DNA from 4 places in the Cellulosimicrobium sp. Marseille-Q8652 genome. Region 3 is predicted to be linked to each of the others. Evidence: predicted binding sites of a transcription regulator. Region 3 holds the regulator's gene; each other region holds the start of a gene.
The links. Region 3 encodes HrcA, which represses chaperone genes, less so after heat shock. Its sites were predicted from a motif close to TTNGCACTCGNNNNNNNCGAGTGCNAA; they were not measured.

Region 1: groL (chaperonin GroEL) is a predicted target of HrcA. The motif match lies at 4,155-4,181, and genes of this name have one in related genera.
Region 2: ACWPWV_RS18410 (Hsp20/alpha crystallin family protein) is a predicted target of HrcA. The motif match lies at 2,131-2,157, and genes of this name have one in related genera.
Region 4: ACWPWV_RS10505 (FmdB family zinc ribbon protein) is a predicted target of HrcA. The motif match lies at 4,717-4,743, and genes of this name have one in related genera.

Annotation. Positions count from the first base shown of each region.
Region 1 covers NZ_CBCOPS010000002.1:10,843-18,405, reverse strand. The annotation lists gene ACWPWV_RS10110 (urease subunit alpha) at 1-1,432, opposite strand, end outside; gene ureB (urease subunit beta) at 1,436-1,810, opposite strand; gene ACWPWV_RS10100 (urease subunit gamma) at 1,851-2,153, opposite strand; gene groL (chaperonin GroEL) at 2,331-3,956, opposite strand; gene ACWPWV_RS10090 (glycoside hydrolase family 15) at 4,271-5,836, shown strand; gene ACWPWV_RS10085 (phytoene desaturase family protein) at 5,946-7,427, opposite strand; gene ACWPWV_RS10080 (cold-shock protein) at 7,473-7,563, opposite strand, start outside.
Region 2 covers NZ_CBCOPS010000002.1:1,880,200-1,887,762, reverse strand. The annotation lists gene ACWPWV_RS18420 (class I adenylate-forming enzyme family protein) at 1-1,326, opposite strand, end outside; gene ACWPWV_RS18415 (biotin transporter BioY) at 1,347-1,946, opposite strand; gene ACWPWV_RS18410 (Hsp20/alpha crystallin family protein) at 2,259-2,732, shown strand; gene ACWPWV_RS18405 (FHA domain-containing protein) at 2,738-3,646, opposite strand; gene ACWPWV_RS18400 (VWA domain-containing protein) at 3,643-4,923, opposite strand; gene ACWPWV_RS18395 (PP2C family serine/threonine-protein phosphatase) at 5,064-6,470, opposite strand; gene ACWPWV_RS18390 (tetratricopeptide repeat protein) at 6,467-7,563, opposite strand, start outside.
Region 3 covers NZ_CBCOPS010000002.1:853,659-861,221, reverse strand. The annotation lists gene ACWPWV_RS13660 (16S rRNA (uracil(1498)-N(3))-methyltransferase) at 1-434, opposite strand, end outside; gene dnaJ (molecular chaperone DnaJ) at 461-1,585, opposite strand; gene hrcA (heat-inducible transcriptional repressor HrcA) at 1,680-2,696, opposite strand; gene ACWPWV_RS13645 (MFS transporter) at 2,781-4,226, opposite strand; gene ACWPWV_RS13640 (DUF3097 domain-containing protein) at 4,343-5,203, shown strand; gene ACWPWV_RS13635 (hypothetical protein) at 5,279-6,244, opposite strand; gene ACWPWV_RS13630 (hypothetical protein) at 6,393-7,445, opposite strand.
Region 4 covers NZ_CBCOPS010000002.1:103,177-110,739, reverse strand. The annotation lists gene ACWPWV_RS10520 (NTP transferase domain-containing protein) at 1-966, opposite strand, end outside; gene ACWPWV_RS10515 (5-formyltetrahydrofolate cyclo-ligase) at 1,157-1,789, shown strand; gene ACWPWV_RS10510 (penicillin acylase family protein) at 2,034-4,619, opposite strand; gene ACWPWV_RS10505 (FmdB family zinc ribbon protein) at 4,811-5,140, shown strand; gene ACWPWV_RS10500 (RcpC/CpaB family pilus assembly protein) at 5,292-6,017, shown strand; gene mscL (large conductance mechanosensitive channel protein MscL) at 6,215-6,691, shown strand; gene ACWPWV_RS10490 (hypothetical protein) at 6,723-6,953, opposite strand; gene ACWPWV_RS10485 (hypothetical protein) at 6,997-7,563, opposite strand, start outside.

The DNA of each region.
Region 1 (7,563 bases), 840 kb from region 3:
CGGGCTGGGGCGACGGGATCGAGGCGTTCGGGTCGCCGAGCGCGCCCCACACGAGCGCGCCGCCCTTCATGACGACGCTCGGCCGGACGCCGAACCACTTGGGCTCCCAGAGCACGAGGTCCGCGGCCTTGCCGGGCTCGACGGACCCGACGTAGCCGTCGATGCCGTGCGCGACCGCCGGGTTGATCGTGTACTTCGCGACGTACCGGCGTGCGCGGAGGTTGTCCGCCGGCAGCGCTGGTCCGCGCCCGCCGCCCGGGTCGGCGCCGCGGCGCGCCTTCATGACGTGCGCGACCTGCCACGTCCGCGTCACGACCTCGCCGATGCGGCCCATCGCCTGCGCGTCGGACGACGTGATGGAGATGGCGCCGAGGTCGTGCAGCACGTCCTCGGCGGCGATGGTCGTGCCGCGGATGCGCGACTCCGCGAACGCGAGGTCCTCCGGGACGGCGGGGTTGAGGTGGTGGCACACCATGAGCATGTCGAGGTGCTCGGCGACGGTGTTCACGGTGTGCGGCAGCGTGGGGTTGGTCGAGCCCGGGATGACGTTCGGGTGGCTCGCGACCGTGAGGATGTCGGGCGCGTGCCCGCCGCCCGCGCCCTCGGCGTGGAACGCGTGGATCGACCGGCCGCCGATCGCGCGCAGCGTCGAGTCGACGTACCCGGCCTCGTTGAGCGAGTCGGAGTGCAGCGCGACCTGCAGGCCCCAGTCCTCGGCCGCGCGCAGCGCCGCGTCGATCGCGGCGGGCGTCGAGCCCCAGTCCTCGTGCACCTTGTAGCCGCCCGCGCCGGCCATCGCCTGCTCGCGCAGCCCCTCCGCGCTCACGGTGTTGCCCTTGCCGAGCAGGAGCACGTTGACGGGGAGGCGGTCGAGCGAGCGGTGGATCGCCTCGAGGTGCCACGCGCCCGGCGTGACGGTCGTCGCCTTGGTGCCCTCGCTCGGCCCGGTGCCGCCGCCCGCGACGGTCGTGATGCCCGTCGCCAGCGCCTCGTGGACCTGCGACGGCGAGATGAGGTGCACGTGCGAGTCGATCCCGCCCGCGGTGAGGATCTTGCCCTCGCCCGAGACGACGTCCGTGGACGGCCCGATGTGCAGGTCCGGGTGCACGCCGTCCGCGACGTCGGGGTTGCCGGCCCGCCCGAGCGCGACGATCCGCCCGTCGCGGATCCCGACGTCGGCCTTGACGATCCCCCACCAGTCGAGCACGACGGCGTTCGTGATCACGGTGTCGAGCGCGCCCTCGGCCCGGGTCGTCGTGCCCTGCGCCATCGACTCGCGGATCGACTTGCCGCCGCCGAAGACGACCTCCTCCCCGCCGAACGTGCGGTCCTCCTCGACCTCGATCCACAGGTCGGTGTCGCCCAGGCGCACCTGGTCGCCCTTCGTGGGGCCGTACAGCGCGACGTAGCGCTCTCGCGAGATCGCCACCATGGCTCAGCCCTCCGAGGTCGTCGTGGTGTCGAGGCGTCCGCCGTCGCGCTTGCCGCGCTGAAGGCCTGGCACGCGACGCCGGCCCCGGAGCGCCACGGCCTCGACCTCGGCCGACGCGCCCGGCTCGAACCGGCGCGACGTGCCCGACGGGACGTCGAGCCGGAAGCCGCGCGCGGCGGCCCGGTCGAGGTCGAGCGCGGCGTTGGCGTCCGGCAGGTGCAGGTGCGACCCGATCTGCACGGGCCTGTCCCCGGTGTTCGTCACGACGAGCGTGAGGCGCTCGTCGTCGGTGCGGTCCGCGTTGAGGACGACCGGGACGTCCTCGGCCCCCTGCTTGAGCCGGATCGCGCCCGGCCCGCTCGTGCTGATACCCGCCATCGTCGGCTCCGTCCTGCGCTGCTGCTCGTGCGGGTCGCCGTCAGGCGATCGGCTGGTGGATGGTGACGAGCTTGCGCCCGTCGGGGAACGTCGCCTCGACCTGCACGTCGGGGAGCATCTCGGCGACCCCCTCCATGACCTCGTCGCGCCGGAGCACCTCGCGGCCGGAGACCATGAGCTCGGCGACGCTCACGCCCTCGCGGGCCCGCTCGATCACCCACGTCGTGAGGAGCGCGACCGTCTCGGGATAGTTGAGGAGCACGCCGCGCTCGCGCCGGTCGCGGGCGACCATGCCCGCGACGGCGAGCAGCAGCTTCTCGGTGTCACCAGGTGTCAGGTGCATGGCGTGATCCTGCCCCTCCCGTGTGTCCGCCATGTATACGCGGCGTTATACGCGTGTGTACCGCACCGCGGGCGTGCGGGCACGACGAAGGCCGCCGACCGGGCGAACCCGGCCGACGGCCCTCGATGTCCTGCTGCGTGCCTCCCGGACGACGCCGGGGAGCGGGTCAGGCGCGGATCAGAAGTCCATGCCGCCCATGCCACCGGTCGGGTCGCCCGCGGGGGCGGACTTCTCCGGCTTGTCCGCGACGACGGCCTCGGTCGTGAGGAAGAGCGCCGCGATCGAGGCGGCGTTCTGCAGCGCGGAGCGCGTGACCTTGACCGGGTCGTTCACGCCGGCGGCGAGGAGGTCCTCGTAGACACCGGTCGCGGCGTTGAGGCCGTGGCCCGACGGGAGGTTGCGGACCTTCTCGGCCACGACGCCACCCTCGAGACCGGCGTTGATCGCGATCTGCTTGAGCGGGGCGTCGATCGCGGCGCGCACGATCGCGGCACCGGTCGCCTCGTCACCCTCGAGCTCGAGCTTCTCGAACGCCACGGCACCGGCCTGGATGAGCGCGACGCCACCACCGGCGACGATGCCCTCCTCGACGGCAGCCTTCGCGTTGCGCACGGCGTCCTCGATGCGGTGCTTGCGCTCCTTGAGCTCGACCTCGGTCGCCGCGCCGGCCTTGATGACCGCCACGCCGCCCGCGAGCTTCGCGAGGCGCTCCTGGAGCTTCTCGCGGTCGTAGTCGGAGTCCGACTTCTCGATCTCGCCACGGATCTGGTTCACGCGACCCGCGATGAGGTCGGCGTCGCCCGCACCCTCGACGATCGTGGTCTCGTCCTTGGTGACGACGACCTTGCGCGCCTGGCCGAGCAGGTCCAGCGTCGCGTTCTCGAGCTTGAGGCCCACCGTCTCGGTGATGACCTGGCCGCCGGTGAGGATCGCGATGTCCTGGAGCATGGCCTTGCGGCGGTCGCCGAAGCCCGGGGCCTTGACGGCGACGGACTTGAACGTGCCACGGATCTTGTTGAGCACCAGCGTCGCGAGGGCCTCGCCCTCGACGTCCTCGGCGATGATGAGGAGCGAGCGCCCCTGCTTCATGACCTGGTCGAGGACGGGGAGCAGGTCCTTCACGTTCGAGATCTTGGACTCGACGATGAGGACGTACGGGTCCTCGAGCACGGCCTCCTGGCGCTCGGGGTCCGTCTCGAAGTAGCGCGCGAGGAAGCCCTTGTCGAAGCGCATGCCCTCGGTGAGCTCGAGCTCGAGGCCGAACGTGTTCGACTCCTCGACCGTGATGACGCCCTCCTTGCCCACCTTGTCGAGGGCCTCGGCGATGAGCTCGCCGATCGCGGGGTCGCCGGCGGAGATGGCGGCCGTGGCGGCGATCTCCTCCTTGGTCTCGATCTCCTTGGCGGCGTTGAGCAGCTGCTCGGTCACCGCGTCGACGGCCTTCTCGATGCCGCGCTTGAGGGCGATCGGGTTCGAGCCGGCGGCGACGTTGCGCAGGCCCTCGCGCACGAGCGCCTGGGCGAGCACGGTCGCGGTGGTGGTGCCGTCACCCGCGACGTCGTCGGTCTTCTTGGCGACCTCCTTGACGAGCTCCGCACCGATCTTCTCGTACGGGTCCTCGAGCTCGATCTCCTTGGCGATGGAGACGCCGTCGTTCGTGATGGTCGGCGCGCCCCACTTCTTGTCGAGCACGACGTTGCGGCCCTTGGGGCCGAGGGTGACCTTCACGGTGTCGGCGAGGACGTTGAGCCCGCGCTCCATCCCGCGACGGGCCTCCTCGTTGAAGGCGATGATCTTTGCCATGGGGAATGATCCTCCGCTGGTGGCTCTTCGGCGGTCGGCGGGCGCCCGCGACGGACGGCCCGCGTCGGGCGGCGTTCATGTCACGCCGCCGGGGCGGGCCTCACCTGTCGACCTGGTGTTGTTGCGCGGCACCCGCCGGAGCGGCTGCCTGCGCTGGTCACTTCTGTCACTCTCACGTGGAGAGTGCTAACGCCATTATTGGCACTCGCACCCTGCGAGTGCAAGGCAGCGAACGCCTCTTCCTCCCCGGTATCGCCCGGGGCTGAACCCGGCGCGGGTCCCCGTCGTGGCCACGCTCCCCTAGGATGCGCGGTGTGATCCGCGCAACAGCGACGTGGCGTCTCGGGGCGGTGGCCGGCTTCGTGCTGGTCCCGAGCCTGGGGCTGAGCGCGGCGACCGCCTCGGTGGACCCCGTGGGCGAGCACATCGACCTCTACCAGGACGGGGTCGCCGTCACGTCGGGCGCGCTCCTGCGCCTCGCGCCCGGCACCGAGGGCGTCTACCTCGAGGGCAGCCGCGTCCTCGACCCGGCGAGCCTCGACCCCGCCACGCTCGCCGGCGGCGTCGACCCCGCGGACGGCGAGGCGGACCGCCTCGCCCAGGTCGCCGGCGCGCCGATCGACGCCGCCGCGCTCCTCGACGCGACCGCCGCCGCCGATGCCGCCGCCGCCTCGCGCGCCTGGCTCGCCGCGGGCACCGTCCCCGGCGCGGGCGGGCCGCACGCGGACCTGGGCGAGGACGCCCTGCTCGACCTGCGCGCCCTCGTGCTCGACAACGGGGCGTCGCTCGCCGCGCCGTCACCCAAGTGGCGCTACGTCTGGCCGCGCGACGCGTCGTTCACCGCGGCCGCGCTCGCCCGGACCGGGCACGTCGACGACGCCCTCGACGTGCTCGGGTTCCTCGGCCGGGTGCAGGAGGAGGACGGGTCGTTCCACGCGCGCTACCTCCCGGACGGCACCGGTGTGCCCGACGACCGCGGGCTCCAGTCCGACGGGACCGGCTGGACGCTGTGGGCGGCGGCCGTCGTGGCCCGCGAGGCACCCGAGGACGACCGGGCGGAGGTCGTCGCGGCGCTGCGCCCGCTCGTCGACGCGTCCACCGCCCACGCGCTCTCCCTCGCCTCCGGGCCGGACGCGCTGCCCCCCGCGTCGAGCGACTACTGGGAGGTGGAGCCGACGTCGCTCACGCTGGGTACCGCCGGGCCCCTCCTCGCCGGGCTCGAGGCGGCGACCGACTTCTACCGCGCCGCGGCCACGCTCGAGCGACCGCGCCGCGCGTCGGTGCACGGCGCGGGCCTCGGCAGCGTCCCGGGTGCGGGCTCGGGAGCCGCCGCGGGCGCGGCAGGGACGGCGAGCGCGGCCGCTGCCGGTGCCGGTGCCGGTGCCGCGACCAGCACGTGGGCGCTGGTGGAGCAGACGTCGCGCGCCGCGGGGCGCCTGCGCGCGGCCGTCGAGCAGGCGTTCGGGAGCCAGGACTACCCGCGGCACGTCACCGGTGGCCCGCGGGACGCCTCCACGGCGTTCGTGCTCCCGCCGTTCCAGCCGGACCCGCTCGACGGCGCACGCGCCGCCTGGCAGTCGTCGGTCACCGAGATGCTGCGGCCGGCCGGCGGACTCGCTCCCGGAGCGGGCTGGCGCGAGGACGGGATCTCGTGGACCCCGCAGACGACCCTCTACGCGCTGACCGCGGCGTCGTCGTCCGACGCCGAGGACCGGGCCGACGCGCGCGAGTGGCTGCGCTGGGTCGACGAGCACCGCACGGCGTCCGGCGCCATCCCCGAGAAGGTGCTGGCCGACGGGTCCCCCGCGGCCGTCGCGCCGCTCTCGTGGAGCTCCGCGCTCGTCGTCCTCGCACTCGTCGAGCTCGACACCGCCGGCTGACGGCGCCCTGGCTCCCGAGGAGGGGCCGGGCCCGACGCTGCGGTACCACCTCGCGGGACCGGCGGTGCTACCTCGCGGGACCGGCGGTGCTACCTCGCGGGCTGCGGTGCTACCTCGGCGCGAGGTCGGGGACGTCGCGCACGTCGAACTCGCGCCGCAGCACGCGGCGTGCCGCGTACCAGCCGCCGAGGCCGTGCACGCCGGGGCCGGGCGGCGTCGACGCGGAGCACAGGTACACGCCCTCCAGACCCACCGCGTACGGGTCGGGACGGAGGCTGGGTCGTGCCACCATCTGCCACATCGTCACCGCCCCGCCGGCGATGTCGCCGCCGACGTAGCTCTCGTCGTGCCGGCTCATGTCCGCGGCCGGTGTGCAGCGCGAGGCCACGACGACGTCGCGGAAGCCCGGGGCGAAGCGCTCGACCTGGGCGACGACGTCCTCCGTGACGTCGCGCGGGGACCCGGCCGGGACGTGGGCGTAGGTCCACAGCGGCCGGAGGCCGCCGACCCCGCGTCCGGGGTCGACGACGGTCGGGTCGCTGACGAGAACCACGGGCCGCTCCGCGTGCCGGCCGGCCGCGACCTCGGCCTCGGCCGACGCCATGTCCGCGCGCGACCCGCCGAGGTGCACGGTGCCCGCCCGGCCGACCTCGGCGTCCGCCCACGGGACCGGGCCCGAGAGCACGAGGTCCACCTTGGCCGCGGCGTCGCCGTGCCGGAACCGGCGCAGCGCAGCGGCGGACCGCGGCGCGAGCCGGTCCGCGAAGACGTCGGCGACGACGCGCGGGGCGGTGTCGAACACGTACGCCCGAGCCGGGGGCAGGTCGGCGCGCGAGGCCACGCGCCGGTCCGTCAGGACGTCGCCCCCGTGCGCCCGCAGGTCGTCGACGAGCGCCGCGACGATCGCACCGGACCCGCCGCGCGGGATCGGCCAGCCGCCCGGGGCGTGGCCGAGCGCGGCGAGGAGCAGCGCCGTCCCCGCGCCCGCGAGCGACGGCAGCGGCGTGATCGCGTGCGCGGCGACGCCCGTGAGCAGCGCCGCGGCCTCCTCGGTCGCGAAGCGTCGGCCCCAGGCCCGGCTGCCCTGCTCGAGCACCGCCGCGCCGAACCGCGCCACGACGGCGGCGCCCTCGGGCCGCAGCACGCGACGGGGAACCGACCGCTTGTCGCCCAGGGCGACCGCGACGACGTCGCGCCACCCGTCCGCGAGGGGGCCGAGCAGCGCGCGCCAGGCCGCGCCGTCGGGCCCGCCGAGGCGCTCGGCGGTGCGGTCGAGGTCGTGGTAGGCGACGCCCGCCCTGCCGCCGTCGAGCGGCTGGGCGTACGAGACGTCGGGCGCGACCAGCTCGACCCCGCGCGCGTCGAGGTCGAACGCCTCGAGGAACGGCGACGCCCAGGCCATGGGATGCACGGCCGAGCACACGTCGTGCACGAGCCCGTCCCCGAGGCCCAGGTCGAGCGTCCGCGCTCCCCCGCCGATCGTCGGCTGCCCCTCCAGCACGCGGACGGCCAGCCCGGCACGGGCCAGCGTGACCGCTGCCGCGAGACCGTTCGGGCCCGAGCCCACGACGACCGCGTCCAGGTCCTCCACCGCGTCCGCCTGCTCAGTCCCTCGGCAGCACCGTCGTCGGCACGGTCAGAGCGGCCGCACCTGCTCGGCCTGCGGCCCCTTCGTGCCCTGGCCGAGCTCGAACTCGACCTCCTGCCCCTCGTCGAGGGAGCGGTAG
Region 2 (7,563 bases), 1.0 Mb from region 3:
CAGGCCGGGTCGCGCGTCGCACTCCACGACGGCGGTGACGACGGCGCCGAGCCGGCGGTGCGGCGTGCCGAGCACCACGACGTCGCGCACCCCCGGCACGGCCCGCAGGACGACCTCGACGTCCTCGGGGACGACCGTCGCGCCACCGGTGAGGATCGCGCCGTCGCCGCGGCCGCGCAGGACCAGGCCGGCGTCACGGAACGGTGCTGCGTGCGTACCGGCGGGCGGCTCGGCAGGCAGATCAGCAGGCAGGTCCGCGAGGTCTCCGACCGTCGACCATCCGCCCTCGCGGCGCAGCGGCCCGGTCGCGTGGGCGAGGTACCCCCGGGCGACCCAGGGGGAGCGCACCCAGACCTCGCCGACGCTCGCGCCCGCGAGCGGGCGTACGTCGAGCTCGACACCCGGGAAGGCGCGCAGCCCGGCGCCGTCGGGGTCGTGCGCGACGAACGAGAGCTCGACCGCGCCGTAGTACGCGAGGACGGCGAGCCCGTGCCGGGCGGCGCGCTCCCGCACGCCCGCCGGGAGGGACGCACCCCCGACGACGACCTGCCGCAGGCGCGCCGGCGCGCCGGCGTCCAGCGCGTCGAGGACCTCCTCCAGCACGGACGGGACGAGGTGCACGACGTCGCAGCGCGCGAGCGCGGCGGTCGCGGCGGCGGGCGTGCGCGTGAGGAACGCGCACGCCCCGAGGGCGAGCGTGTGGACCGCCGCGAAGCAGTACAGCGACGACGCGAGCGGGCCGGGGACGAGGACCGTGTCGGCCGGGGTGGTGCCGGTCAGCCGCGCGACGTCGTCGAACGAGTCGACCCACGACGCCCGCGTGCGCACGACGGCTCGCGGACGACCGGTGCTGCCCGACGAGAACCCCGCCCACGCGAGGTCGTCGGGCGCGGGTCCCGAGGCGCCCGCGGCCGCCGCACCCCCCTGCGGTGCGGCGCTCGCGTGCGCCGACGCCCCCGGTCCCCCGGCCGACTCCTCGTCCCGCACCGTCCCGCGCGGGAGCGGGACCTCGACGAACGTGCGGGGCCGGACCGCGCGCAGCACCTCGGCGCGGTGCGCCCGCGGCCAGGCCGGGTCGCACACGAGCGGCGTCGCACCCGCGAGGTCGACGGCGAGGACGGCGGTCAGCAGGTCGACCGGGTCCGGCAGCGACAGCGCCACGAGGTCGCCCGGCGCGGTCCCGGCGGCGCGGAGGAACGTCGCCCCGGCCCGCGCGTCGGCGCAGAGCTCCGCGTAGGTCCGGGAGCGTTCCGTCGTGCGCAGCGCGACGCGGTGGCGCGCGACGGGGTCGGCGGCGTGGCGCAGGACCTGCGGGGCGACGGGCACGGGCACACTCTCGCAGGTCGTCAGGGGCGCGCGGGCCGGGCGCCCGGGTACGCGCGCAGGACGCCGACGGTCACCGCTGCGGCCGCGACGGACTTGAGGACGTCGCCGGGGAGGAACGCGAGGGAGAGCTGAGCGGTCGTGGGCAGCGGGACGCCGGTGACCAGCGCCTGGACGGGGATCCCGACCGCGTAGACGACCGCGACGCCTCCCACGAGGCACGCGCCGAGGACGGGCCAGAAGGTGGGCCGGCGGAGCCGGTCGACGAGGAGGCCGATCGCCGCGGCGCCCGCGAGGAAGCCCACGAGGTAGCCCGCCGAGGGCCCCACGAAGACGGCGACCCCGCCGCGCCCGCCCGCGAGCAGCGGCAGGCCGGCGGCGACGAGCGCGAGGAACGTCGCGACGGAGAGGGCGCCGAGCCGGGCGCCGAGCACCGCGCCGGCGAGCATCACGCCGAGCGTCTGGAGCGTCACGGGGACGGCGTTGCCGAACAGCGGGAGCGACCCGGGCGCGCCGAGCGCGGCGATCAGGGCGGCGAACGTCGCGACGCGCGCCGCGTCGCCCGCCGAGAGCGCGAGCGGGCGCGGTCGTGCCGCGGGGACAGCGGGGTGGGCGTCGGTCACGGTGCTCCGGTCGTCGTCGGGACGGTCAGCACCACTCTGCTGCGCCGGTGCGCACGGTGCCGCCGGGCTCGGGCACGACCCCGGGCCGCTGCCGTGCACGGAACGCACAACCGTTTGGAGGATCCCGCCAACGAACGGTGCGGAGCGGTGTGGCGGTCGTGCAGCGGAGGTCGTGCCGCACCTCTTGGCACTCGCCGGGGAGGAGTGCTAATACTGGAGACGTAGCCGCCGCGGGGCGCCTGCCTCGCGGGACACCGAGCGGTCCCGGACGGTCCGGGACCGACCGTCGAGGAGGTGAGAGGTGTGGCTGCGATGATGGAACCGTTCGCGAGCACCCTGGACGCGATGGACCGTCTGATGGGGCAGGTGGCCACGGGCGGACGCGTGGCCGGCGCGTCGGGAGCGATGCCGCTCGACCTGTTCCGCGCAGGGGACCACTACGTCCTGACGATGGACCTGCCGGGCGTGGACCCCGGCACCATCGACGTCTCGGTCGAGGACCGGACGCTGACGATCCGTGCCGAGCGGAGCCCCCGGACCGACCCCGACGTCCAGTGGCTCGCCCGGGAGCGTCCCGCGGGGACCTTCGCCCGCCAGCTCACGGTGGGTCGCGGGCTCGCGCTCGACCGCATCACGGCGTCCTACGAGGACGGCGTGCTGTCCCTGACGATCCCCGTGGCCGAGGAGGCGCGACCGCGCCGCATCGAGGTGACGCACCGCGCCGGCTCCGGTACGACGCAGATCGGCGCGGGCTCGCCGTCCGAGCCCGCGCCGCACGAGGCCTGAGCGCGTCAGGCCTCGCCGGGCAGCGCCTTGCGGACCACGAGGCGCGTCCACGCGCCGAGGTACACCCGGTCCCCGTCGGCCAGCTCACGCCGCTGGCCGGCGGGCACCGGGTCCGTGGGCAGCGCCTCACCGGCCGGGCTGACGTACGTCCCGTTCGAGGACTGCAGGTCCTCGACCCACCACCGCTGACCGTCGGTGCTGAGCTGGCAGTGTCGCCGGGACACCCCCGTGTCGGTCCCGCAGTCGACCTGCGGGTGGATGCCGCGCGAGGCGGACGGCCGGCCCACGAGGACGCTGCGCTCGCGCAGCACGACGAGCCCGGGCAGCCCCGCCGACGGCATCGGGTCCTCGGGCTGCTGGGCGGCGTACCAGTCCGGGTCGATCCAGATCTCGACGACCCACCGGTCCGGGCCGGGCACGGGCGGGGTGGGCAGGTGGCTGCCCGTCGAGCCGGCCGACGTCGACAGGCCGGACGCCGCCTCGGGCGCACCGGTCTCGCCGGCGACCGGCAGGGGCGCACCCGCCGGCGTCTCGGGCGCGGGCACCGCGGCCGAGTGCGCCGGGTCTGCGGTGGGCGGCCCGCTCGGGGCGGGGGAGCCCGACGACGGCCGCACCGGCGTGCCGGAGGCCTGCGGGTCGAGCGAGAGCGCCGACGGCGGCTCCACCGGGTCGGGCAGTGCCCCGGTCGTGAAGTCGTACCCGCAGTTCTCGCAGAACAGCGCGCCCGCAGCGGCGGGGAAGTCGCAGTTCGGGCACGTCGTCGCCGGGCTGGGTGACGCGACCGCGGGCGACGAGGTCTCCCGCGCCGGCGGGGCGGCCGGGCCGCCGGTCGACGCCGCGATCGGCTCTCCGCACACGTCGCAGTAGTCGGTGGACTCCGACGGGTGCCCGTTCGGGCACACGACCGCGCTCACCGGCGCACCCGCGTCGTCTTCGTCGAGGCGGTGTCGAGCGCCATCTCGTCGAGCGTGGAGGTGTTGCGCTTGAGCCGGACGGTGCCCTGCTCCTCGCTGTCGATCTCGACGACCTTGCGCAGTCGCGTCGTGGCCTCCGCGTTGCCGGTCTGCTGCGCGAGCTGGACCGCGCGGCCGAGCTTGACGGTCGCCGTCGCCTCGTCGCCCGAGGCCTTGGCCGCGAGCCCTTCCTGGATCGCCGCCGCGAGCTCGGTCTGACCCGTGTAGTGCGCGACCTCGGGGTTGATGCGCGTGGTGAGCGAGTCGTCGTCGGACCACTTGGCCTTGACCAGCCCGGACGAGACGACCTCCCCGTTCACGGCGAGCTGGACGCGTGCCGCGAGCTGCTCCGACCCGACGGGCTTCGACGCGACGCGCACCGCCACGTGGTAGTCGCGCGACTCGTCGCCCCAGGATCCCGTGGGGTACGAGCCGGTGAGCGGGTTGACGTCGCTGCGCCGGGTCGTGAGGTCCTCGACCGTCGGGGCGACCTGGCGCACGAACAGCACCTGGGCTCCCTGCGGGGCCCACACGCGCAGGTCCGCCGACGCCACGCCGCGCGCCATCGACGCGCGCATGAGTGCCTCGAAGTCCGCCGCGATCTCGCTCGGGTCGGCGATGAGGTCCACCGATCCGAGCAGCGCGGTCGCGATCTCGCGGAGCTCGTCGACCTGCCAGCGCGTCCCGACGCCGCGCGCGTCGCACTGGAAGTGCCCGGTGACGTCGCGCACCGCCGCGGAGAGGTTCGCCCGCGGCTCCGACTCGTTCTTGCCGTCCGTCAGGAGGATCGCGTGCCGCTGCGTCGCCTGCGGCACCGTCTCGAAGAGCTGGTCGGCGAGGCGCAGCCACGTGCTCATCGCGGTGCCGCCGCCGGGCGTCATCATCGAGATCGCGCGCTTCGCCTCGGCGCGCGCACCGGGTTCCATCTGCACCATCGCCACGCGCGCGTTCGGGTAGGGGAACGCGCGGTGGGCCACGTGGCTGCCGCCGACGATCGCGAACCACGTGCCGTCGAGGATCTGGTCGACCGCGACCTGGGCCGCGTGCTTGGCCGCCTCGATGTTGCGCCCGGACATCGACCCGGACGTGTCGACCATGATGATCTCGGCCACCCCGCCGGCGGTGCCGCCCCCGGCCGCGCCCGCTCCCGAGCACGTCACGGTGACGATCGCGTGGACGTCGGTCGCGCCGTCGGACAGGAACTCGTTCTGGTAGACCTCGGCGGAGAACTCGGCCATGGGGGCTCCTTCGGTGATGCGGTGTTCGGGCAGGCTATCGGGTCGGTCCGGGCGGGTTCGAGCGGAACGCTCGAGCGGAGGGTCGACGTGGTCGCGGGCACGGCCGGAGGGTGCGGCGGGCGACCGCGGTCGGTGGGTCGTCAGCCGGCGGCCCCCGCGGCGAAGCGGGCCAGGGTGACGGTGATGTTGTCCCGGCCGCCCTGCGCGTTCGCCCAGCGCACCAGGGCCGCGGCGAGCGCCTCGGGGTCGGAGCCGTCCGAGCCCTCGGTCGCGTGGACGAGCGCGGCGAGGTCGCCCGCGGCGGAGCAGTAGTTCCAGAGCCCGTCCGAGCACACGAGGACCCAGCCCGGGCGGTCCGGGATGGTGGCCGCCGTCCGGGCGGTGGGGTCGGGCGCGTCGTGACCCAGCCAGCGCGTGATCGCGTGCGCCTGCGAGGAGGTCTCCGCCTGCGCCCGCGGGACGCCCTGCGCGATCATCTCCTGCGCCCACGAGTCGTCGACGCTGAGCTGGTGCGCCTCGCCGGCGTCGGGCAGCCAGTACGCGCGCGAGTCGCCGACCCAGCCCGTGACGACGAGGGGCCCGTCGACGACCGCCGCGACGAACGTGCACGACGGCGGGTTCTCCCGGTCGGCCGTGCCCGGCACCGCTGCGAGGACGGCCTCGTTGGCGGCGCGTGCGGCGTCGCCGAGCAGGACCGACCAGGCGCTGAGGCGCGCGGTCGTCTCACCCTGCACGCGCGCGCCGCCCGAGGGACCGCCCGCGGCGAGCGTGTCGCGCGCGGCCCGCGCGGCGGCGAGGCTCGCGACGTCCGAGTCGGGCGCGCTCGACACCCCGTCGCACACGACGAGCGCCGCGAAGGGGCGCTCCGCCGGGTCCTCTCCGGCCGGCACTGCGGGCCCGCTCGCGGACCCGGGCCCGCCGACGGGCGCCGGCCCGCTCGCGGCGAGCGCCATGGCGTCCTCGTTGCGGACGTGCCGCACGCCGCGGTCGCACACGCCTGCGACCCAGGCGACCGGTCGCTCGGCCCAGTGGTCGCGCTCGGTCGCGGCGGGCTCGCCGCACTGCGCGCAGTAGCCGTCGTCCGCGATCGTGCCGCCGCAGCGCACGCACGGCCGCGAGCCGTCGGTGCGGGTCCTGCCGTCCGGGTCGTCGGCGTCCGTCGCCGTGCCGGGGTCGGCGGGCGACGTCGCCGCAGCGAGCCCGTCCGCGTCGCCCGCGCCGTCCGCCCCGTCCGCGCCCGAAGCCGTCGGCTCGGGCGGGAACGACGCGAGCGGGGTGCCGCACGCCTCGCAGAACCGCGCGCCGGGGTGCGACGGCTCGCCGCACGCCGGGCAGGCGAGGAGCGCGCTCGTGGCCTCGCCGTCGCCGTCCACCTCCGCCGGGGCCGTCGCCTCCGTGGTGGTCGCGCCCGGAGCCGTCGCACCGGTGCGCTCGTCCGGAGCGGTCTCGTCCGGAGCGGTCTCGTCCGGAGCGGTCTCGCCCGGGGTGCTCTCGTCCGGGGCGGGCGCGTCGGGACCCGGCGACGCGGGTCCGGTCGGGGCGCTCATCGCACGGTCCAGCGGCGGACCTCGTTCGCCTGGTCGACGAGCTCGATGCGCTCGTCGCGGGACTCCGTGAGCGACGCGAGCTCGCGGTACGCGCCCTCGAGCGCGTCCCGCAGCGCCGGCTCGTCCGCGGGGACGCCCGCGATCCGGGTCGTGGGCGACGGGCCGGACTCGGTCACCGTGTCGAGCGCGGAGCGCAGCACCCCGACCGAGAGCTGCGCGCGCTCGCGCGGCGCGATGGTCACGGCGCCGACGCTCGCGAGCGCGTCCGCGAGCGCGGGCAGCCCCCGACCGGAGTCGGCGAGCAGGTGCGCGCGCAGCACGCGCGACTCGACGTACGAGCTGCGGGTCGGCGTCACGAGGTCGAGCGCCTGCAGGGCTCCGTCGAGGTCGCCGCGCTCGCGCCGGATGCGCGTGAGCCCGAAGGCGGACGGCGCCGTGTAGTTCGCGTCCGACCGGGCGCAGATCACGTAGAGCGACTCGGCGATGTCGGGCTCGCCGCTGAGCTCGCACGCCGTGGCGAGCGCGAGCTTCGGCGCGAGCTCGCCCGGCACCTGGCCGTAGACGGCGTTGAACGACGCGCGGGCCGCGACGGAGTCGCCGCGCGCGAGCTCGTCGAGACCGCCGAGCCATGCGGCGCGCCACTCCCACGGGTCGTCCGCGAGGATCTCCGCGATGGTCGCCTGCACGACGTCGCGTCGTCCCGCCTCGATCGCGGCGCGGGCACGGGCGAGGCGCACCTCGACGGTGTCCTGCGGGGCGTCGGCGAGCGCCGCGAGCCGCGCGTCGGGGTCCGCGACGTTGACCCCGGCGAGCCAGCTCGCCATCGGGTCGTGCTCGTCGGCGCGCAGCACGGGCAGCTCGTCCCAGTCGAGCGGACGCTCCGCGACGTCGGACACCGGCGCCTCGAACAGGACGGACGCCGCCGAGTGGAGCGCCGCGTTGCCCGGGCCCCGGTCGGTCGCGACGACCTCGCGCAGGACGCCGACGAGCTGTGCCCGCATCTCGTCGACCGTCGCGAACCGGTCGGACGGGTCGAGCGCGCACGCCTTGGCGAGCAGCCGGTAGAACGAGTCGTACGCCTGGAACACGGGCG
Region 3 (7,563 bases):
CGAGCCTGCTTCGTCGCGGTGCGCACCGTCGCGAGCCAGCGCGCCCGCGACCTCGCCGCGCGCTCCCCGCGCCACACCACGACCGACCGTTCCGCCTGCCACGGCACGACGGCGTCGACGCCGACCTCGGTCGCGGCCTCGATGGCCATCTCGTCCCGGTCGCCCTTCGCGAGGGCCTGGACGAGCGTCACGACGACGTCGGGCGCCGGCTCGCGGTCGACCTCCTGGACGAGCAGCGTCACCGTGCCCGCCTCGGCGTCCTCGACCACGCAGCGCAGGCGGACGCCTGCGCCGTCGACGACGTCGACGCGCTCGCCGCGCGCCTTGCGCTGCACGACCCCGGCGTGGCGGCCCTCGGCGCCCTCGAGGACGTACCGGTCCCCGGGCGCGACGCGGTCGATGCCGGTCTCGGCGAGGAAGACGGGGGCGCTCATCGACGCGGCTCGCTCACGCGCACCGGTCAGCGTCCGGAGAGCTTGTCGCGCAGCCGCGAGAACACGCCCGGGTGCGCGGCGGACAGGCGCGGGTCGGGCCGCTCCTCCCCCCGCAGCGCCGCGAGCGAGCGCAGGAGCTGCTCCTGCTCCTCGTCGAGCGCCATGGGGACCTGGACCTCGATGTGGACGTTGAGGTCGCCGCGTCCCGCGCCGTGGAGGTGACCGACGCCGAGGCTCTTCAGCGTGACGATCTGGCCCGGCTGCGTGCCGGGACGCAGGTCGATCTCCTGCGGGCCGTCGAGGGTCTCGAGCTCCAGCACGGTGCCGAGCGCGGCCGCCGTCATGGGCACCTGGAGCGTGCAGTGCAGGTCGTCGCCGCGCCGCACGAACGTGTCGTGGTTGCGCTCGCGGATCTCGACGTAGAGGTCGCCGGCCGGACCGCCGGCGGGGCCGACCTCGCCCTGCGACGTGAGCTTGATCCGCGTGCCGGTGTCGACGCCCGCGGGGACGTTGACGGCGATCGTGCGCCGGCTGCGGACCCGGCCCTCGCCCGAGCACTCCGCGCACGGCTCCGGGATGACCGTGCCGAAGCCCTGGCACGCGGCGCACGGGGCGCTCGTCATGACCTGCCCGAGGAACGAGCGCGCGACGCGCTGGACCGTGCCACGACCGTGGCACACGTCGCACGTGCGCGGCGACGTCCCCGGGCGGCAGCACGAGCCGCCGCACGTCCCGCAGACGACCGCGGTGTCGACCTGGAGCTCGCGCTTGGCCCCGAAGGTCGCCTCGGCGAGGTCGATGTCGAGCCGCACGAGCGCGTCCTGGCCGCGGCGCGCGCGCGGGATGGGTCCCTGCTGCGCCTGGCCGCCGCCGAAGAAGGTCTCGAAGATGTCCTGGAAGCCGAACCCGCCGCCCATCGGGCCGCCGGCTCCGCCGCCCGGGGCGGTCGGGTCCACGCCGAGGTCGTACTGCTGGCGCTTCTCCGGGTTCGAGAGCACCTCGTAGGCGCGCGCGACGTCCTTGAACCGGTCGCCCGACTCCTCCCCCGCGACGTCGGGGTGCAGCTCGCGGGCGAGCTTGCGGTAGGCCTTCTTGATCTGGTCCGGGCTGGCGTCGCGGGCCACGCCGAGGACCTCGTAGTAGTCGCTCACACGTCACTCTCTGCTGGTGCCGGGCGCCGGGTGTCGGGCCCGAGGGGGTCGGTGGTCGTCGATCGTCGGTCGGTGGTCGTCGGTGCGCGGCCGGTCACGTGCCGAGCGCCCGCGACAGGTACCGGGCGACCGCACGGACGGCGGCGATCGTCCCGGGGTAGTCCATGCGCGTGGGACCGATGGAGCCGACCAGGGCGACCGTGTCCCCGTCGTTACCGTAGCCCGTCGTCACGACGGACGTCTCCACGAGTCCTTCCAGCCGGTTCTCGTGACCGATCCGGATGTTCACGCCGGACTCGGCCGCCATCTCCGTGAGCAGGCCGAGCAGCACGACCTGCTCCTCGAGCGCCTCGAGGACGGGTCGCAGCGCGTGCTCGAACCGCATGCCGGCACGCGCCAGGTTCGCCGTCCCGGCGAGGACGAGGCGCTCCTCGCTCTCCTCGGCGAGCGTCTGCGCGACGAGGTCGCCGACGGCCCGGACGAGCGGGGCGTCGTCGGGCTGGAACGTCTCCGCGACCTCCGCGAGACCCGGGATGAGGTCCGCGAGCCGCTTGCCGGCGGCCGCGGCGTTGAGCCGCGCGCGGGCCTCGGCGAGCGTGCCCTCGTCCGGGACGCTGCCGACCTCGAGGGTGCGCTGCTCCACGCGCCCCGTGTCCGTGATGATGACGACGAGCAGGCGCCCCTCGGCGACCGGCACGAGCTCGAGGTGACGCAGCCCGGAGCGGCGCAGCGACGGGTACTGGACGACGGCGACCTGGCCCGTCAGCTGCGCGAGCAGCCTCCCGGCGCGCGCGATGACGTCGTCGAGGTCGACGCCCTCGGACAGGAAGGTCTCGATCGCGCGCTTCTCGGGCGCGGAGAGCGGCTTGACGCCGGAGAGGCGGTCGACGAAGAGCCGGTAGCCCTTGTCCGTCGGGATGCGGCCCGCCGAGGTGTGCGGCTGCGCGATGTACCCGGCGTCCTCGAGCGCGGCCATGTCGTTGCGGATCGTGGCGGGCGAGACGCCCAGGCCGTGGCGCTCGGTGAGCACGCGCGACCCCACGGGCTCGCGCGTGAGGACATAGTCCTCGACGATCGCCCGCAGGACCTCCAGCCGGCGTTCCTCGCTCACGTCCACCTCCTGCGCACCCGCGTGCCGTCGCCCGGCGCTGCACGCGCCCGGGGGGTCGGCACTCTCACCCGTCGAGTGCTAATCCTACGCGGCCGACGCCCGGGTCGAGCCGTCCTCCGCTCCGCGCGAACGCAGGTCCACCAGACCGATGAGCAGCGCGACGCCCACGAGCCCGATGGTGACGAGCATCGCGTGCCCCGTCGCCCGGGCGGCGTCGGAGCCGGCGGCCAGCCCGCCGTAGTACACCGAGAGGATCACCGAGATGCCCACCGCGGACCCGATGCGCTGCCCCACCTGGATCATGCTCCCGGCGACGCCCCCGCTCGCGACGGGGACCTGGGCGAGCGCGAGCGTCTGGTTGGGCGCGATGACCATGCCGCTGCCCGTCCCCGCGACGAGGAGCGCGGCGGCGAGCGCCCAGCCGATCACGGCGGGCTCGTCGCCGAGCGTGCGCACGAGGAAGTCCGCGGCGACCATGCCGGCCAGGACGAGCACCAGGCCGAGGACGACCAGGCGGCGTCCGAGGCGCGCGACCGCGCGCCCGGCCAGCCAGGCGGAGACGCCGGAGGCCGCCGCGAACGGCATGCCGACGAGCCCCGACTGCAGGGGCGTGTACCCGACCTCGTCCTGCAGGTAGAGCGTGACGACGAGGAAGATCCCCGTGAAGCCCGCGAAGTAGGCCATGCCGAGCAGCGCACCGTTGCGGAACGAGGAGAGCCCGAGCACGTCCGGGTCGAGCACCGCGGCCCCGGTCCGCCGCTGGTACCTGCGCTCCCACACCAGCGCCACGACGCCCACCGCCGCACCGAGGGCGAGCCACCACCAGCGCGAGGGGTCGTCGCCGCGGCCCGTCGTCGTGACGAACGGCAGCATGACCGCGACCGTCACGACCGCGAGCAGGGTGAGCCCGACGAGGTCGAGACGCCGTGGACCGCGTCGACGCACGGGCGTCGGGACGAGACGCCACGCGAACGGCAGCAGCACGGCGATCACCGGGATGTTGACGAGGAAGATCCAGCGCCAGCCGTCGTCGGAGCCGGCGATCGCGAGGATGATGCCGCCGAGCAGGGGCCCGATCGCGGTCGAGACACCCACCGTGGCGCCGAACAGCCCGAACGCCCGCCCGCGCTCCGCGCCCCCGAAGAGCTCCTGGATCAGGCCCACGACCTGAGGGTTGAGCAGGCCGGCGCTCACGCCCTGGAGCAGGCGCGCGACGCCGAGCAGCTCGTCCGTGGGCGCGAGCCCGGACGCGAGGCTGAACACCGCGAAGCCGACCAGGCCGGCGATGAAGAGACGACGGCGCCCTCCGGCGTCGCCGAGCCGGCCCGCCGGGACCAGGGCGAGGCCGAACGCGAGCGTGTACCCGGCGACGATGAGCTGCAGCTGGCTCGGACCCGCCTCGAGCGAGTCCTCGATCGAGGGCAGGGCGACGTTGACGATGGACACGTCGAGCGTCGTGACGAACCCCACCGCGAGGCACACCGCCAGGACGTGCCAGCGGTGCCGCTCGCGCTCCGGGGTCTCGGTCACCGGTCCGTCGTACCACCCGGGGAGCCGGTCCGCCCGCCCGGCGGGACCGCGCGGCCCGGCACGCTCGCGCGTGTCGCAGGCCCGCGGGACGCTCCCCGCGAACCTAGGGTTGCGTCGTGCCTGCAGACCGCTACGGATCCGACGTCCTCGGGGGCCCCGCCACGCCCCACCACCGTGCGCGCCCCGTCTCGCGCCCCCAGGCGGCCGAGCGCGGCCTCGTCGTCGAGGAGGTGCAGACCGGCTGGGTCGGGGCGGTGGTCCGCGTCGAGAAGTCCGGCGGCATGCACGTCGTCGTCCTCGAGGACCGTGCGGGCCGCACGCGGACGTTCCCGCTCGGCCCGGGGTTCTGGGTCGATGGCGCGCCCGTCGTGCTGACGGCGCCCGTGACCTCGCGGGCGCCCGCCGCACCCGCACGGACCGCGTCCGGGTCGCGGGCGGTCGCCGGGCAGCGGGCCCGCGTCGCGCGCGGCAGCCGCATCTGGGTCGAGGGCAACCACGACGCCGAGCTCGTCGAGAAGGTGTGGGGCGACGACCTGCGCGTCGAGGGAGTCGTCGTCGAGCTGCTCGACGGCGTCGACAACCTCGCCGACGCGCTGGCCGACTTCCGCCCGACGCCGCAGCAGCGGGTCGGCGTCCTCGTCGACCACCTCGTGCCGGGGAGCAAGGAGCAGCGGATCGCCGACGCGGCCCTGCGCACCGTGCCCACGGGGACCGTCCTGGTGCTGGGCCACCCCTACGTCGACGTGTGGCAGGCCGTCAAGCCCGGGCGGGTCGGCCTCGACCGGTGGCCCGTGATCGAGCGCGGCACCGAGTGGAAGCGCGGGATCCTGCGCGAGCTCGGCTGGCCCGCCGGCTCCCAGGCCGACGTCGCGCGCGCGTGGCAGCGCATCCTCGGGACGGTACGGAGCTACGCCGACCTCGAGCCGTCGCTGCTCGGCCGGGTCGAGGAGCTCATCGACTTCGTCACCGCGCCCTGACCCGTCGGGGTGGCCCTCCAGCACGCCGCGGCCGGCACCCCGCAGGGCGCCGGCCGCGGCGGTGGACGACGTCGGTCAGGCGGGCACCTGCCCGGTCAGGCGGCGGTAGGCGAACGCGACGGCGACGTAGCTCAGCGGGATGGTGACGAACAGGCCGAGCCCGCACGGGATCGCGCCCAGGATGTTGATGCCGAGCAGCGCGAGCAGGAGCAGGAAGACCGACCCGAAGTTCTTCGCGACGACCGACCAGCTCGACCGGATCGCGGAGATGGCGTCCTGGCGCTGGTCGAGCGCGAAGTAGTACACGAACGCCGAGAAGATCGCCACGGCGATGCCCGGGAGGATGCACAGGAAGAGCCCGATCCCGGTGAGCAGCCCCACGATCAGCGCGGCGAGCAGGACGTTGACGACGTTCCCGATCCGGAAGAAGGCCGCGACGTCCGGCCGCCGGCCGGCCGACTCGTCGAGCGCGCCGCGCGTCAGGAACGCGGTGACGAGGTAGCTGATGACCGTCCCGACGACCGAGAGCACGACGCTCGTGACAGTGATCCCGCCGAGCGCCGCGAAGCTGGTGTCGTCGAAGTCGTACCCCTCCCGGAACTGGTCGAAGCTGCCGGTGACGAGGTTCCACGCCACGGTGACCGCGATGAGGATCAGCGCGACGAGGATCCACGGCAGCAGGTTGGACGTGACCTTGCGCCAGCCGTAGGAGATCGCCTCGCCGACGGAGAAGACGGGTCCTGCGTACCCGCCCGTGGGGTGCGCGGGCGGCGGGTACCCCGGTGCGGGGCCCGCCGAGGGCGGGTAGCCGGCCTCCGGGCCCGGCGTCGGCGGCGGGAAGGCCCCGGGCGGCGGGTAGCCGGCCTGCGCCCCGGCGACCGGCGGCGGGGAGCCCGCGGGGGGGGGGGGGGCCGGGCCGGCGCCCCGGGCCGCGGGGGCGGGGCCGGCCCGGGCGGCGGCGCCGGCCCCCGGCGCGTCGTCGGCACCCTCGGGGCCGTCGCGGCGGGGCTCGTCGCTGGGGTGGGCGGGATCCTGTGTCATGGGGTTGCCTCGTTCCGGCTCGGGACGGCGTCCTCGCTCCTACGATGACCGGTCCGGCCGCCGACCGCGCGCGGACGCGCCGCACGACCCCCGACGCGCGAGAGGGAGGCGCCGGCGGGCGCCTCCCTCTCGTCGTGCGAGCGCCCCGTCAGACGGGCTGCTCCTGGTTGAGCCGTCGGTAGACGTACGCGGTGGCGATCTGCGCGACGGGCAGCGCGACCAGCAGGCCGACGTAGCAGAGCAGCGAGCCGATGATCTGCGCGGCGTAGACCGCGAGGAACAGCAGCAGGACGGTCGCGAGGTTCCTGCTCACGACCGTGAAGCTCGCCTTGAACGCGTCGAGCACGCCGAGGTTCTTGTCGATGACGTAGAAGATCGTGAAGAGGGCGAAGAACGCGAAGACGATCCCTCCGACGATCGTGATGCTCAGGATGCCGATCGCCAGCCCCAGGAGCAGCGCGGCGAGGATCACGTTGCCGAGGTTGGGCAGGCGGAAGAAGTCGGCGTACTCGAGCTTCTTGCCGCGCGTGACGAGCAGCGAGACGTTGACGACGACGCCCTGGACGAGGAAGCCGAGCACGGCCATCACGGCGATGAAGGCGAAGAGGCCGAACCCGAAGACGAGGCCGCCCGAGGTGCTGATCTCGTTCGTCACGGGGTCGATGCTCGTCGCGGCCGTGCCGATCAGCAGCGCGTAGAACAGGATGCTCAGCACGGCCAGGGCGGCGACGTACGTCAGCACGCCGCCGATGATGACGCCCGCGTTCTGGGTGAACCTGTTCCAGCCGTAGGTGAACGCCTCGCCGATCTGCACGGGCTGGTCGACCTGCCCGTACGGCGACCCGGGCGGCGGGTAGCCGGGCTGCCCGTACGGCTGCCCCGGCGGCGGGTAGCCCGGCTGGCCGTACGGCTGTCCGGGCGGAGGCTGCTGGCCGTAGGCCTGTCCGGGCGGCGGCTGCTGGCCGTAGGCCTGTCCGGGCGGAGGCTGCTGGCCGTACGGGTTCCCCGGCGGCGGGTAGCCCGGCTGGCCGTACGGCTGGTCGGTGGCCGGCTGCGCCGGGGCGGTCGGGCCGTCCGCCGCGTACGGGTCCTGCGGCGCCTCGGGCTGCGCGGGGCCGGGCAGGTCGGGGGTCCCCGGCTCCGGCGGCACGCCCGGGTCGTTCTCGTCGCGCGGCGGGCCGCCGGCGCTCGTGTCGCTCATCGCGTCTCCTCGTTCGGTGCGTCGACCGCCGGTGCGCACGTCGCGCGTCGTGTGGAGGACTCGTGCCTTTCGCACCTTCCGGCGGCCGGGTACACCCTGTCGGGAATCCGTGACGTGC
Region 4 (7,563 bases), 750 kb from region 3:
CCCCTTGCGGTCGAGCCCGCGGCGCACCGTCTCGTTCGCGATGGCCTGGCACAGGCGGCGCACGTTCGCGAGGGTGTAGCCCTCCCCGATGACCGCACGCCACCCGCCGGTCCCGAACACGATCTTCGTGTCCGTGTTCTTCGTCGGGACGAACAGCCGCTTGAGGACGACGTCCGCGGCCTCCTGCAGCTCGCCGGGCGTGTTGATGCCCCGGACCTCGTCGGTGTCGTAGATCCGGTACGACGAGATCCGTCGACCGGCACCGATGACGCGGCGCGCGAGCTCGGTGAGCCGGTGCTCGCCGTCCGCGGCCATGGCCTCGAGCTCGCCGAAGAGCAGGCTCGGCGCGGCGACGTACGCGCCCACGTTGACCTCGGGCCGGTCCCCCAGCGGCGCACCGGCGCGGTCCTCGGGCTCGAGGACCGCGCTGATCTGGTCGCCCGCGCGCACCACGAGCCCGGAGCTCGGCTGCGGGTCGTCGACGACGGCCGAGAGGAGCGACAGGTCCGCCCGGGTGAGCGCGTGCCGCGTGAGCAGGCCGAGGAGCGACTCCGACCGCAGCAGCGGCGTGTCGGCGTAGGCGACGAGGACGGGCCCGTCGGCGCCCGGGCCCAGGACTGACGCGATGGCGCCCCGGGCCGCGAGGACCGCGTCGCCCGTGCCGCGCGGCTCGCGCTGCTCGACGTAGACCACGTCCTCGCCGAGCAGCTCGCGCACGGTCGGGTCGTCGGGCGAGACCACGACGACGACGCGACCGGGGTCCACGACCTTGCGCACCGTCGCGACGGCGAGCTCGACGACGGTCGCGTCCCCGAGGGGCCGCGTGAGGAGGTCGCGCGACGCGGCGTCGTGCCCGGCGGCCAGGACGACCGCCGCACGGTCCGCGCGGACGGGCGCCGCGGCGGACGCCTGCGTCGTGGGAGCGGCGGACGGGGTGGGCGTCCGGAAGGTCGTCGGCGCGGTCATGGCGTTCCCTCTGGTCGGCGCAGGCCGGCCCTGACACGAGCGACGACGCTTTTGTCAGGAGTCCGTACTAGTACGCCTCGATCATAGGTCCGCCCGGACCGTCGAGGGAACCCCGTACCGGTGCGACACCGCGCGAGACATCCCCCGCTCGGTGGACGGCTCAGCGCGGCCGCCGGGTGACAATAGGGACATGAGTGGCCCGGACCAGCCCTACCCCCTGCACGGAAGCATCGAGGTCGAGGACGCGAAGGAGATCCTCCGCAAGGCCATCCGGACGAACCGGCAGTCCCGCTCGGAACGGCTCCGCAAGGAAGCGGCCGTCGCCATCGCGGACGTGATCGAGACGATCCCCGACGTCGCGGCGGCGACCTGCGTCGCGACCTACGCCGCCCGACCCACCGAGCCCGGCACGGCCGAGATGCTCGAACGACTCTCCGCGCGCGGCGTCCGCGTGCTGCTGCCGGTGCTCGGCGCCGGGCTGCAGCGCGACTGGGCCGAGTACGACGGCCCGGCGGACCTGCAGGTCCGCGCCCCCGGACGCCCGCCCGAACCCGGCACCGCTCCTCTCGGGCCGGAGGCTCTCGCGCTCGCCGACGTCGTCGTCGCGCCCGCGCTCGCCGTCGACTCGCGCGGCGTCCGGCTCGGTCAGGGCGGCGGATGGTACGACCGCGCCCTCGAGCACACCCGGCCCGGCGCGAGGGTCGTCGCCGTCGTCTTCCCCGAGGAGGTCTACGACGCCGCCGAGCGCCCCCTTCCGCTCGAGCGGCACGACAAGACCGTCGACGCCGTCGCGACCCCCCTCGGCTGGCGCTGGCTCCCCTGACCCCTGGTCTTCAGTGCGCGGCCGTGGCCGGGCCCGGTGGTCGGGCCGGGTCACGCCGCCGCGCCGTCGGACAGGTGACGGGCAGGACGAGCGGCGGGGTCGAGGTGTGCGCGAAGGGCGTGGAAGCGCGCGAGAGAAGGCGACCGACTGCTCGAGGTGACGGCGCGCCGGCCCGAGCACACACCTCGACCCGCCGCGGGCACGACCCGCAGGCACGACCCGAGGGCGCGACCCGACTCGCGCGCTAAGGAACGAGTCGGAGCTCGTCCGTCCCGGCGTCGGCGACGGCCTCGACGGTGAAGGGCCACGCGAAGGTCTCGCCGCGGGCCCACGTGCCGAGCTGGTCGTCGTAGTGCTTCGACGCGGGGTGGCCCGACGCGCCCGTCACGGTGACCCACGTGGAGCGGTCCAGGTCGGCGAGGTCGACGACCATGCGCATGGACGGTCCGGCGGTCACCTCGAAGGAGCCCGACGCCGCGTCCCACGCCGTCGCGTTGACGATGGACGACCCGCCCGGCATGCCCACCGGGTCCGGGTTGACGTAGTCACGCACGGGCGCCGGGATCGACTGGCCGCCGAGGACGGGGTGCTCGAGCTCGAGCTGGTGCAGCTTGCCCCAGGCCCAGTCGGCGGGCTGCTTGCTCTGCTCGACGGTCAGGTCGAGCCGGGCCGAGATGAGGGCCTGCGTGAGCACCTCGTCACGGGTCTCGACGACGCTGACGGTCTGCCGGTCGTCCCAGAACGCGTCGGTGGGGTTCTCGACGAGCCGCTGCACGACGGCGAGCCACCGGCTGCCGCCGCTCGGTCGCGCCGACTCGGGCAGCTCGTCCCAGAACGTCAGCTGGAGCAGGTTGCGCCACACGGCGGCGAAGTACGCCGCGGCGGCGGAGTCGGTGTCGGTCCGGTAGTCCCAGTCGGCGAGGAGCTCCTGCCCCTGCGCCGCGAAGTCGTCGTCGATGTCCTGGTCGAGCAGGATCGGGACGAGCGCCTCGGCGTACGGGCTGCGGTCGTCGAGCTGGATCTCGTTCATGGTGTCGACGCCGATCGCCCGACCGGCCGCGATCTCCTCCTCGAGGAGGTGGCGGATGCGCTGCGAGCGGAACCCGTAGTCCCAGTCGGTCGTGAGGAACGGCTCGAGGCCGGCGGGCAGCACGGCCTGGTTGGCGGCCACGACGAACCCTTCGGCGGGGTCGACGACCCGGGGCATCTGGTCGCTCGGGACGTAGCCCTGCCAGTCGTAGCGCGCGTCGGACCCGTCGCGGGGCCACGTGCCGTCGGACGGCACGGCGGAGTCGGGGACCACCTGCCGGACCGGGATCTTCCCGGGGGCCTGGTACCCGATGTGACCGTCGGCGGTGGCGAAGACGATGTTCTGCGCGGGCACCTCGAACAGGGCCGCGGCCGCCTGCATGTCGTCCGCGTCGGCCGCGAGGTTGAACGCGAACACCGCGTCGGCGGTGCGGCCGGGCTCGAGCGCGGTCCACTGCAACGAGACGGCGTACTCCCCCAGGCGCGTGTCGGGCGCGGGGGTGTCCTCGGCCGACGCGGTCGCGGGGATGACGGTCGAGACGATCGGGCCGTGGACCGTCGAGCGGATCTCCAGCTCGACGTCGTCCCCGCCGGCGACCTCCAGGGTCTCCGTGCGGATGTCGAGCGGCTCCCACGTGTCGCCGCGCAGGTACGTGTCGTCGCGCACGCGCTCGACGAAGAAGTCCGTGACGTCCGCGCCCATGTTGGTCAGGCCCCAGGCGAGCTGGGCGTTGTGCCCGATGACCACGCCCGGGAACCCGGCGAAGGAGAAGCCCGCGACGTCGAAGGCGCAGTCGGGGCCCACGGACGTGCAGTGCAGGCCCACCTGGGCCCAGATGCCGGGGGCGGAGAGGCCGAGGTGCGGGTCGTTCGCGAGGATCGGCTGCCCGCTCTCCGTGTGCTCGCCGGACACGACCCACGAGTTCGACCCGGTGCCCTCGCCGCGCCCGATGAGGACGGGGACGGCGGCGAGCGCGCGGTCCGCCGACGCGATGGCGGCCTGCAGCCCCTCGGACGAGTACGTCTGCGCGGCCTCCGGCGAGATGTCGGCGGAGACGCGCTGCGGGTTCTCCAGCTCGCCCGGCTGGAGGACGGTCGCGTTGACGTCCGACGGGTACGCCGGGAAGAGCTCGGCGACGCGCGCGGGGTCCTGCAGGGTCCCGTACGCGAGCGCCCGGTCGAGCTCGTCGTCGTAGTTGCCGCGCAGGTCCCACGCCATGGCCTTGAGCCACGCGAGAGAGTCGACCGGGTCCCACGGCTCGGGCTCCGCGACGTCGACCTGCAGGCCGAGCACCGTGTACTCCAGCGCGATCTCGCCCGGGCTGCGGTTCTCGAGGTACGCGTTGACGCCCTCGGCGTACGCCTCGAGGTACGCCCTCGTCTCCGGGGCGACGATCTCCCACTCCTGCTCCGCGACGTCGCGCCACCCGAAGGTGCGCGTGACCTTGTCGGCGGCGATCGCGTCGGGGTTGTCGCCGACGAGCTCGGTGAGCCGCCCGGACGTGACGTGGCGCCGGTAGTCCATCTCGAAGAAGCGGTCCTGCGCCTGGACGAAGCCCTGGGCGCGGAAGAGGTCCTCGGGGGTGTCGGCGTAGATCTGCGGGATGCCCTGCGCGTCGCGGAGCACGGTGACCTCCGCGCCCAGGCCGGGGAGCGTGATCTCCCCGTCCGCCTGCGGGAGCGGCCGGCGCACCGTCGTGACGACGAGCACCGTCACCGCCACCAGCACGACGACGACCAGGGCCGCGACGACGACGAGCACGCGCCGACCGGTGCGCCGCGCCGGGCGCGAACCGGTCATGGTCTCGGGGTCGTCACCGGCGGGCTTCTCGACGGGTTCGTGCGCAGACACGGTGCGAGACTACCCCGGCCCGGGTCGCCGCCCTGTCCGCGTATGATTAGCACTCGGAAGATTCGAGTGCCAGCGAGTGTTGACCTGACGGCAGAGGCCCGGCCGCCGTCGAGGCGCCGTCACGTGAACGAGGAGAACCCGTGCCCACCTACGCGTACACCTGCACCGCCTGCGGTCACGCCTTCGACATCCACCAGTCGTTCACGGACGACGCCCTCACGGTCTGCCCGGAGTGCTCGGGCCGCCTGCGCAAGGTGTTCTCGCCCGTCGGCGTGACCTTCAAGGGGTCCGGGTTCTACCGGACCGACTCCCGCTCCGGCGGGAAGTCCACCTCGGCGTCCACGAGCGCGAAGAGCTCGACGAGCGGCAGCACGAGCACCTCGACCACGTCCTCCGGATCCTCCTCGACGAGCTCCTCGTCGGGCTCCTCGTCGACGTCGTCGTCGAGCTCCGCCCCGAGCGCCTCCTGACCGAACCGGTCCGCCGAGCGACAGGTTGCCGCGCTCGGTCGACCACAGGCCTGCGCCGTCCGGGCATCGCCCGCACCGCCACCCAGCCACCACCGCCGTCGTCCACAGGGACGACGGCGGTCGTGCGTCCGATCCCGCTAGCGTCGCGGCCATGTCCTCGCCCCCTCGCCGCGGCGTCCCCGTGCCCGACGACGCGCGCGCCCGTACCCGTTCGGCGCGCCGTCGTGCCGGCGTGCTGTGGTGGCGCCTGCGGTTCGTCGTCGCCGCCGTGTGCTGCGGCGCCGCCGCGGCCGCGGCCGTCTCGGCCCTGCGTCCCGAGCCGCCGCCGACCGTCCCGGTCGTCGTGACCGCGCGCGAGGTCTCCGCGGGCGACGAGCTCGGCGCGTCGGACGTCCGGGTCGTCGAGGTGCCCCTGGGCCTCGCTCTCGAGGCGCTCCGGTCGACCGACGACGCCGTCGGGCGGTCCGCGTCGGTGCGCATCGCGCCCGGCACCGCGCTGCAGGAGTCGCTCGTCGCAGCGGGGGACCTCGTCGCCGCCGCCCCGCCCGGGACGGTCGTCGCGCCCGTGCGACTCGACCCGGGCGTGAGCGGGCTGCTCGCGCCCGGGGACCGTGTCGACCTGCTCCTCGCGTCCTCGACGTCGGGGCTGACCGGCGTGGCCGGTGAGCCGGTCCCGGCCGACGGGACCGACCCCTACCTCGCGCGCGGCGCCGTCGTCGTGCCCGGCCGGACCGAGGAGTCCGCCGCGGGCGGTCTGCTGGGAGCCCAGCCCACGACGGCCGAGCGGGTCGTCCTCGTCGCGGTGCAGCCCCAGGAGGCCGAGCGCCTCGCCGCCGTGGCCGGCTGGGGCCAGGTGACGGCGGTCCTCGTCCCCTGACGGCGCCCCCGAGGTCTGTGCCGTTCGAGGCCGGGACCGCCGTCGCACCCGGTGGTCGGCGTTTGCTCCCCGTGGTCGGCGTTGGGAGGATCTGCCGTGCACCGGCTGCGCTCCTGCACCGGCTGCACCCACTGCATCACATGCACTGACGTGGCGCCGCCGCCACGCGGCCCCACCGAGGTGAAGGAGACGACGGGATGAGCGTGCTCAACGGGTTCAAGGAGTTCGTGCTGCGCGGGAACGCCATCGACCTGGCGGTCGGCGTCGTCATCGGTGCGGCGTTCACCTCGATCGTCACCGCGATCGTCGACGGCCTGATCAGCCCGCTCATCGCGATGATCTTCGGCAAGCCCGACATCTCGAACATGTGGAAGATCGGTCCCGTCAACGAGGCGACGATCAACATGGGCCTCATCCTCAACGCGATCCTGCAGTTCCTCCTGGTCGCCGTCGCGATCTACTTCGTGATCGTGCTGCCGATGAACCACCTCGCGGCACGACGGAAGCAGGACGTGGAGCCCGAGCCCGCCGCGCCCGCGGAGGACGTCCGCGTCCTCCAGGAGATCCGCGACCTGCTCGCCGCGCAGGCCGCCGCACCGGGCCACGGCGGACCGAGTGCACCGGGCGCCGGCCCGGCGGGCGGTGCGCCCGGCGGTCCCGCCGACCGGTTCTGACCGGCGCACCCTCCCGCGCGCGTCGCGCCCGTCAGTGCTTGCCGTAGTGCGGCGGCACGTCCTGCAGCAGGCGGTCGTCGTTCGGGCCGGCGGCGGGCGCGGGCCGTGCGTCGTCGCCCCAGCCGCCCGGGCGCTCGTCGGCGCTCGCGCCGGGGACCGACGTCGTCTCCGTGCCGCGGCGCACGGCACGGCGCGGGCGCCGGGCGCCGGGACGGGCCGACGTCGGCTCCTCGTCGGTGTCGTGCTGGGCGGCGGAGGTCATGTGCTCATCGTCGCACCACGCCGCCCGTGCCGGGCACCGACCGTCAGAGGTCGTCGTCGCCGTGGTCCGCGTCGTCGTCCAGCACCGGCACGACGACGATCCGGTCGCCACCGCCGGTCTGGGCCACCCCACCGGTCTCGGGGAGCCGCGCGTCGCGCACGCCCTGCACGACGCGCCGGATGCGCTCGGCCTCCTTCGCGGGGTCGAGGAACGCGGCCGCCGACCACACCTGCGCGACGGTCCACCCGATCCGTTCGAGCCGCTCGGCGATCTGCCGGTCCCGCACGCGGACGCTGCGCTCGGCCACGTACGCGGTGTCGTCCGTGAGGACGGCGACGAGCAGCTCGCCGGGGAGGTCCGGGTGCCCGACGACCAGCGGGATCCGGTCGCCGTCGCCGACGCCGTAGTCGGTCTCGACCACGAGGCCCGCGCGCCACAGACGCTCCGCGAGGTCGAGCACGAGCCGGTCCGGGGTGCCGCCGACGTCGACGCCGTTGCCGAGCGTGACCTGGTCGGCCACGCCGTTGCGCTGCTCGGCGAGGTCGAGGACCTCGGCCAGGAGCTTCGCGCCGCCCCCACGCAGGCGCTCCGGGTCGAGGTCGGCTGCCGT